Linked DNA regions of Desulfosporosinus acidiphilus SJ4. The protein of the gene in region 2 interacts with the protein of the main gene of each other region in a pairwise test. Links are inferred from orthologs where the notes say so. Each region holds a gene or a part of one and is shown on either strand. Other genes may lie near its edges. The genes, in order: tsaE and rlmB.

Evidence for each region.
Region 1: the proteins of rlmB (region 2) and tsaE interact in binary tests that used the Escherichia coli proteins (3 or more experiments, as listed by UniProt). The link is inferred for Desulfosporosinus acidiphilus SJ4 from one-to-one orthologs.

Annotation. Positions count from the first base shown.
Region 1 is NC_018068.1:805,003-808,325, reverse strand. What follows is about bases 26-3,024. They hold tsaE (tRNA (adenosine(37)-N6)-threonylcarbamoyltransferase complex ATPase subunit type 1 TsaE), read right to left. Parts: upstream 1,776-3,024; coding sequence 1,275-1,775; downstream 26-1,274. Other genes in these bases: DESACI_RS03750 (DMT family transporter), read right to left, coding at 2,903-3,024; DESACI_RS03755 (amidohydrolase), read right to left, coding at 1,765-2,955; tsaB (tRNA (adenosine(37)-N6)-threonylcarbamoyltransferase complex dimerization subunit type 1 TsaB), read right to left, coding at 553-1,278; rimI (ribosomal protein S18-alanine N-acetyltransferase), read right to left, coding at 96-560; tsaD (tRNA (adenosine(37)-N6)-threonylcarbamoyltransferase complex transferase subunit TsaD), read right to left, coding at 26-99. In the rest of the region: more of tsaD, read right to left, coding at 1-25; more of DESACI_RS03750, read right to left, coding at 3,025-3,323. UniProt on the Escherichia coli protein: Required for the formation of a threonylcarbamoyl group on adenosine at position 37 (t(6)A37) in tRNAs that read codons beginning with adenine.
Region 2 is NC_018068.1:480,994-484,218, forward strand. Bases 320-3,220 are described here. They hold rlmB (23S rRNA (guanosine(2251)-2'-O)-methyltransferase RlmB), read left to right. Parts: upstream 320-1,350; coding sequence 1,351-2,091; downstream 2,092-3,220. Other genes in these bases: DESACI_RS02295 (Mini-ribonuclease 3), read left to right, coding at 320-460; thyX (FAD-dependent thymidylate synthase), read left to right, coding at 665-1,345; DESACI_RS24680 (hypothetical protein), read right to left, coding at 2,195-2,356; sigH (RNA polymerase sporulation sigma factor SigH), read left to right, coding at 2,381-3,031. Outside these bases: cysS (cysteine--tRNA ligase), read left to right, coding at 1-29; more of DESACI_RS02295, read left to right, coding at 41-319. UniProt on the Escherichia coli protein: Specifically methylates the ribose of guanosine 2251 in 23S rRNA.

The DNA.
Region 1 (3,323 bases), 320 kb from region 2 along the record:
GCGCAGATCGACTCCATCAACTAAAACAGCGGCAGAGGTTTCATCACAGCTCGTTTCAATGCCTAAAATAGTAACCTGCTTCTTCTGGCTCACCGTCATATGTCTTCCTCCCTTCCCAATTCCGCCCACATGATCAGGGCATCTTCGCCGGTATCGGCATAATATCCTTTGCGGACCCCTGCTGCGGCGAAACCCATCCGCTTATATAATTCTTGGGCCGGGTAATTAGAGACGCGTACTTCCAGCGTCATCCGTTCCATGCCTAGCTCCGCCATCTCTTTCATAATAGAGCGCATTAAAAATTCTCCCCATCGCTGGCCGCGATAGTCAGGGGAAATAGCAATGTTGGTAATATGTCCCTCATCAAGAATAAACCATAGACCCATATACCCTATCACTCGCCCATTCAACTCCAAACAACGATACTGGGCATATTCGTTGTCTTTAAGTTCCGCTGCAAAAGCCTGCAAGGACCAAGGCGTTGTAAAGGAGGCATGTTCAATTTCCATAATGGCTTCCAGATCCTCCAAGAGCATCGGACGCACTAATCCTTTATTCATGCGTCTCTCCTTTGCGTGCCCGCTCTTTTTTGGCCCAGTTGACTTCTGCCTCCGAAAAGCGAATATAGTAGGGCTCTACTTTTTCGCCTGCTCCAACTTCTTGCCAGCGTCTCCACACTTCCCGAGCGGCATAGGCACCTCTCGGCAAGCTTATATAATCCGGCATGACCCTTGCTCTTTCGCCCAATACGGCCTCTATTTGTTGTTTTGCCTTTCCGGCAGCATCTCCCACAAAACAAATCGGTCGATTTAGATCTTTTAATTGCTCCAACCATTCTCCGGTTGTCAGGGCTTGGGGAGAGGTTAAACACTCCGCCTCTTCCTTCTCCTTGGTCCAGCAATACCGAGCCGTATACCACTCATTCTTTCGGGCATCCAAAATAGGCACAATGTCTTCCTCTCTGCCCCAGCCGGCCCAGGCGAGAGCATCAAGGGACAGTATCCCTATCAGCGGTAAATTCAAGACTTGTGCTAAACCTTGAGCCGTGGCGATACCAATTCTAATACCGGTAAATGAACCCGGACCTCTTACAACCCCTATGAGTTCCAATTCAGAAAGTTTCCAGTCAGCAGCTGTAAAGAGTTGATCCAGCATGGGTATTATTCTCTCCGAATGGGTCTTCGTGGTGTGCAGAAAACCCTCGGCAATAAGCTTCCCATCTTCGGCTAAGGCAATAGAACTTACTTTCGTGGTTGTATCAATGGTCAAATATTTCATTGGGACCCTCCGAGCTTCTCCCTAGAGTAAATCAAATCCATAATCCGCTGTTCCCAATCATTTTCAGCACTGTGAAAGATAATCTCCCTGGGTTGCTCGCCGCTCCCCAAGATCTTAATGTCCAGACGATTTTCGGGCAAATAATCCTCAGCAATTTCCGGCCATTCAATCAGACAAATGGCATCCTCTGTGAATGACTCCTCAACACCGATAACTTCCGCTTCTTGTGGGTGCTGAAGACGGTAGAGATCCATATGCACTAACCGAATCTTTTTTCCTTGACACTGCCCTTCGTATTCATGAATTAAGGTGAACGTAGGACTGGTCATGGGTCCAGTGACTCCTAACCCTTCACCAATTCCTTGGGCCAAGGCCGTTTTTCCTGCTCCCAAATCTCCAATTAAGGCAAGGACATCACCAGGCAGCAAGCGCTCTCCTAAGCATTTTCCCCAATTTCGAGTTTGTTCAACAGTCTCACTCGTTACTTTACAATCCATCATTGGCTTCAGCTCTCTTCGCTTCCGGGCAGACAAGTTTCCCATCAATAATGACATAGAGAGGACGAGCTGCCAATTGAAAGGGATGCTCACTCCAAACAACTAAATCGGCGTCCTTCCCAACTTCCAAAGAACCGATGCGGTCTGAGACACCGAGAATTTCCGCTGCATTTATAGTAATAGCTCGAAGAGCATCCTCTTTGTCCATCCCGGCCTTATGGGCAAAGGCTGCGCAGAGGGGAAGCTGTTCGATGGGGGTTACCGAGTGATCCGTCATAATTGCGACTTTTACTCCGGCTTTGGCCAGAACCCCCGGCGTTTTAAAGGATTTATCCTTCAACTCAACTTTTGAGCGATTCGTCAAAAGTGGTCCGACTACAGCCGGGTACCCCAATTCGGCAAGTTCTTCGGCAATTTTGTGACCTTCAGTGCAATGTTCAATGACTAAATCAACATCGAACTCACGGGCAATACGAATGGCGGTCATAATATCATCTGCCCGATGGGCATGGGCACGCAAGGGGATTTCTTTCCGGATGACCTTGAGGAGAGTTTCTAAACCCAAATCTCTCTCAGGCAATTTATCCGGATCCTTTTTCCCATCCTCTAGTTTATCCCTATACACCTGGGCATCCACTAAGGCTTGACGCAGGAGTGCTGCTGTTCCCATACGGGTCATGGGCATTTTCTTCTGCTCGCCGTAAACCATTTTAGGATTCTCGCCAAAGGCAATTTTTAACCCGGCGGGATCACGGACAACCATTTTATCTACAATTTTTCCTGCTGTCTTCATGACAACTCCCGTTCCGCCGATAACATTCCCGCTGCCGGGGCCGGTAAATACAGCTGTGACCCCGCCTAATCGAGCATCGCGAAATCCCTCATCTTCAGGATTAATTCCATCGATAGCCCGCATATCCGGAGTCACTGGGTCTGTCATTTCATTAAAGTCCTCACCTTCCCAGCGATAGATCTCCTCTCCAATGCCTACATGGCAATGAGCATCAATCATGCCGGGCAAAACGAGACAACCGGAAGCATCAATAACCTCCGCATCCTCAGGAACATCCAGCACTTCTCCCAGCGCTGCGATTTTTGAGCCCTCAATTAAAATATCACCTGAGAAATCAGGCCCTGCCATCGTATAAATTCGACCGTTCTTTATTAGAAGTTTCCTCATCCTTTTTGCTCCTCCAATTTAATAATAATATCCCAATCAAAACAAATCCCCCGCCAATCCATTGAACCGGAGTAGGAAATTCTCTTAAAAAAATTGCAGCTAAAACAAACGTCATAGGCAATTCAAACGTGCTCAAAATGGCTGCATAATCAGAGCCAAGTCGCTTGATCCCCACTAAAATCATATAGAAGGGAATAATTGAAGCGACAGTCGCCAGCAGAAGACCGACTTCCCAAGTCTTTATATTCTGCCAAGGGATACCCGTAACCTCTCCTTTTGAGACCACGAACAAAGAAACGGCACATACCCATTGGCTATAACACATCGCTGTCAGAGGTGCTACTTCTGCCAAAACAACGTCTCCCACG
Region 2 (3,225 bases):
AAGGTGCGAGTTGGAAAATTAAAGCTTGAAAGGTGACTTTATGCGCAGTTGGCAAGAAATGAACCCCTTAACCCTGGCGTATTTAGGGGATGCCGTTTACGAGCTTTGGGTCCGAACCCATTTGCTGGAGTCAGGGTATGAAAAAGTTAAGGACCTTCATAAACAAGCCATTAGTTACGTTCGTGCGGGGACCCAGGCACGGGTTTTACAAGCTTTGCTGCCGGAACTTGACGAGGTAGAGCATCAGGTGGTTTTGCGCGGACGCAATGCCAAGGGAGGTTATCCCAAAAATGTTGACGTGGTTACATATCGCCATGCAACGGCCTTCGAAAGTTTAGTTGGATACTGGCAGCTAACGGGACAAGTTCAGCGTATGCAATGGGCCTTTAGCCGAGTGGATGAAATTATGGGCGAAGGCCCAACAGAAGAGTCTTCAATGGAAAACCTTCTGGAGGAGTGAACCCGTACAGCTAAAGCTGAACATCGGGGCTTCGGTGACGAAAGTGTCCTGTGGACAGTTTCGCAGAAAGCGCCTAGCCAATAACAAATGCTATCGCGCTGATGGATAGACTCTACCCCCACCGAAGCAGAGAACGGGAACCACTCCCGCTTAAGAAGCGGGAGTCTCATGATTGGATGAATAGAGAAGAAAGAGGCTGTCGAAATGAGAGTAGATCTAATTCAATATACGCCAGATCCTGAAAAGGTGGTGGCTGCTGCTGCTCGTTTGTGCTATTCTGCAGATCCTGTGCCGGAACTTCTAGAACGATTAGATGATGAGAAAGTGGCCAACTTTGTTCGTAAGCTGCGTGATATGGGGCATCTTTCGCCCTTTGAACATGTGAGTTTTCAGTTTTCTATAGATGGAGTGTCCCGGGCCTTGTCTCATCAATTAGTGCGGCATAGAATTGCCAGTTACTCTCAACGCTCGCAACGCTATGTAAAAGAAAATGGCTTCGATTATGTCATACCGCCCAGCGTTCAACGAAAACCTGAGGCTATGGAGCGTTTTGAGAAGGCTATGGCCTACCTTCAAGAAGAATACCAGGCCTTGCAGTCTATGGTGCCTGCAGAGGATGCTCGCTTCGTTCTGCCTAATGCCTGCACTACCTCCCTGATGGCTACCTTTAACGCACGTTCTCTATTAAACTTTTTTGAGCACCGTACTTGTTTGAGGGCTCAATGGGAGATTCGCGGTTTAGCTGAGAGGATGCTGGACTTAGTACGTGAGGTGGCTCCCAATCTATTCAGTGAAGCAGGACCAACCTGTGTGACATTGGGAGTATGTCATCAAGGCGCCTATAGCTGCGGAAGATTACAAACCCTCAAAGGAAAGAAGACGTGAATAATATGAACGATGAAATCGTTTATGGCAAAAATCCGGTCATTGAGCTGCTGAAGAGCGGAAAACCTGTAAATAAAGTTCTTTTGCTCTCGGAAAATAAAAATCTAAGAAATCAAGAAATCATCTCTCATTTGGAAGAACGGAATATTCCCTATCAGTTTGTGACACGAGAGGTTCTCGACCGGCAAGCGCAGCGGGAGCGCCACCAGGGTATTTTGGCTTATGTTGCCGCCACAGAGTACGCTGAAGTAGAGGATATACTTGCTTTAGCGGAACAACGACGGGAAGATCCATTTATCTTAATGTTGGATGAAATTGAAGACCCACACAATTTAGGGGCATTGCTAAGAACGGTTGATGCCGTCGGGGCCCATGGGGTGATCATCCCAAAACGCCGCAGCGTTTCGTTAACCGGAACGGTTGCTAAGACTTCGGCCGGCGCGGTTGAACATGTTCTGGTGGCTCGTGTAAGCAACTTGGTCCAAACGATTAAGGAATTGAAGAAGAAGGGATGTTGGGTGTCTGGTGCGGAAGCCGGGGGGCAGGATGTTTTTTCGGCGGATCTCACAGGCCCGCGTGTTATTGTCATTGGCAGTGAAGGCAGGGGGATCAGCCGCTTGCTGAGGGAGAATTGTGATGAGCTTGTCAGTTTGCCTATGAATGGTAAGGTTACGTCCCTAAACGCCAGCGTTGCAGGCTCTCTCGTGCTTTATGAGGTTCTCAGGCAACGAAGATATTCTAAGTGAACTCGTTCGGCTAAAGCTGAATGACAGCAACTTATTTGAAGAATGTAAAAATTAGACTTGAAAGATTGGACATCACTGGTTATGATACTTCTAATGGATAAAGTCACTGTCTTATAATATTTGACTCCGAACATCCAATATCGTGTCTCAAATCCGGCCCATGCGACAGAACAACAAAAACTTCGCCTTGACGCTCTTCTTCAGGGTCGGGTATAATGAGAATGTTCCCGTGGACAAGGGCTAGGCGAGATTGCGTCTTCTTCATGACGACATTGTAGGGGGGATCAACTTGACTTTTCAAGCCCAACCAGAACTACCAGAGTGCGAAATCATCGACATTATCGTAGATGAAGAGATGGTTGAGCTTGCCAAGGAAGGCGACGCTGCTGCACTAGAGTATCTGATCAACAAATATAAGAACTTCGTTAGGGCAAAGGCTCGTTCCTATTTTCTCATAGGAGCGGATCGCGAAGATATTATTCAAGAAGGAATGATTGGACTCTATAAGGCCATAAGAGACTTTCGCGGCGATAAACTCTCATCGTTCAGGGCATTTGCGGAGTTATGTATAACCCGCCAGATTATCACTGCCATTAAGACAGCTACAAGGCAGAAACACATTCCACTAAACTCCTATGTCTCTCTCAATAAGCCGATATATGACGAAGATTCCGACCGGACGCTTCTTGATGTTATCTCAGGGACTCGTATTACGGATCCGGAAGAACTGATTATCAGCCGTGAGGAATTTGACGACATTGAAGAGAAGATGGGTGAGATCCTCAGTTCCTTAGAATGGAAGGTGCTGATGTCTTATTTAGAAGGGAAATCTTACCAGGAAATTGCTGTTGATTTAAAAAGACATGTGAAATCAATCGATAACGCGTTACAGAGAGTGAAGAGGAAACTTGAACGCTATCTCGAACGCCGGGATGGATAATTTTACATAGATTCCTGGTGAAATAAATACTTGCATTTCTCGACAAAAGATGTTAACTTATAAAAGTGTCAATCAGAGGAAACTCTGATAACCAAAATGCCAACGTAGCTCAATTGGTAGAGCAGCTGATTTGTAATCAGCAGGTTGCGGGTTCGAGTCCCATCGTTGGCTCCATTTATTTTGAAGCTTAAAGG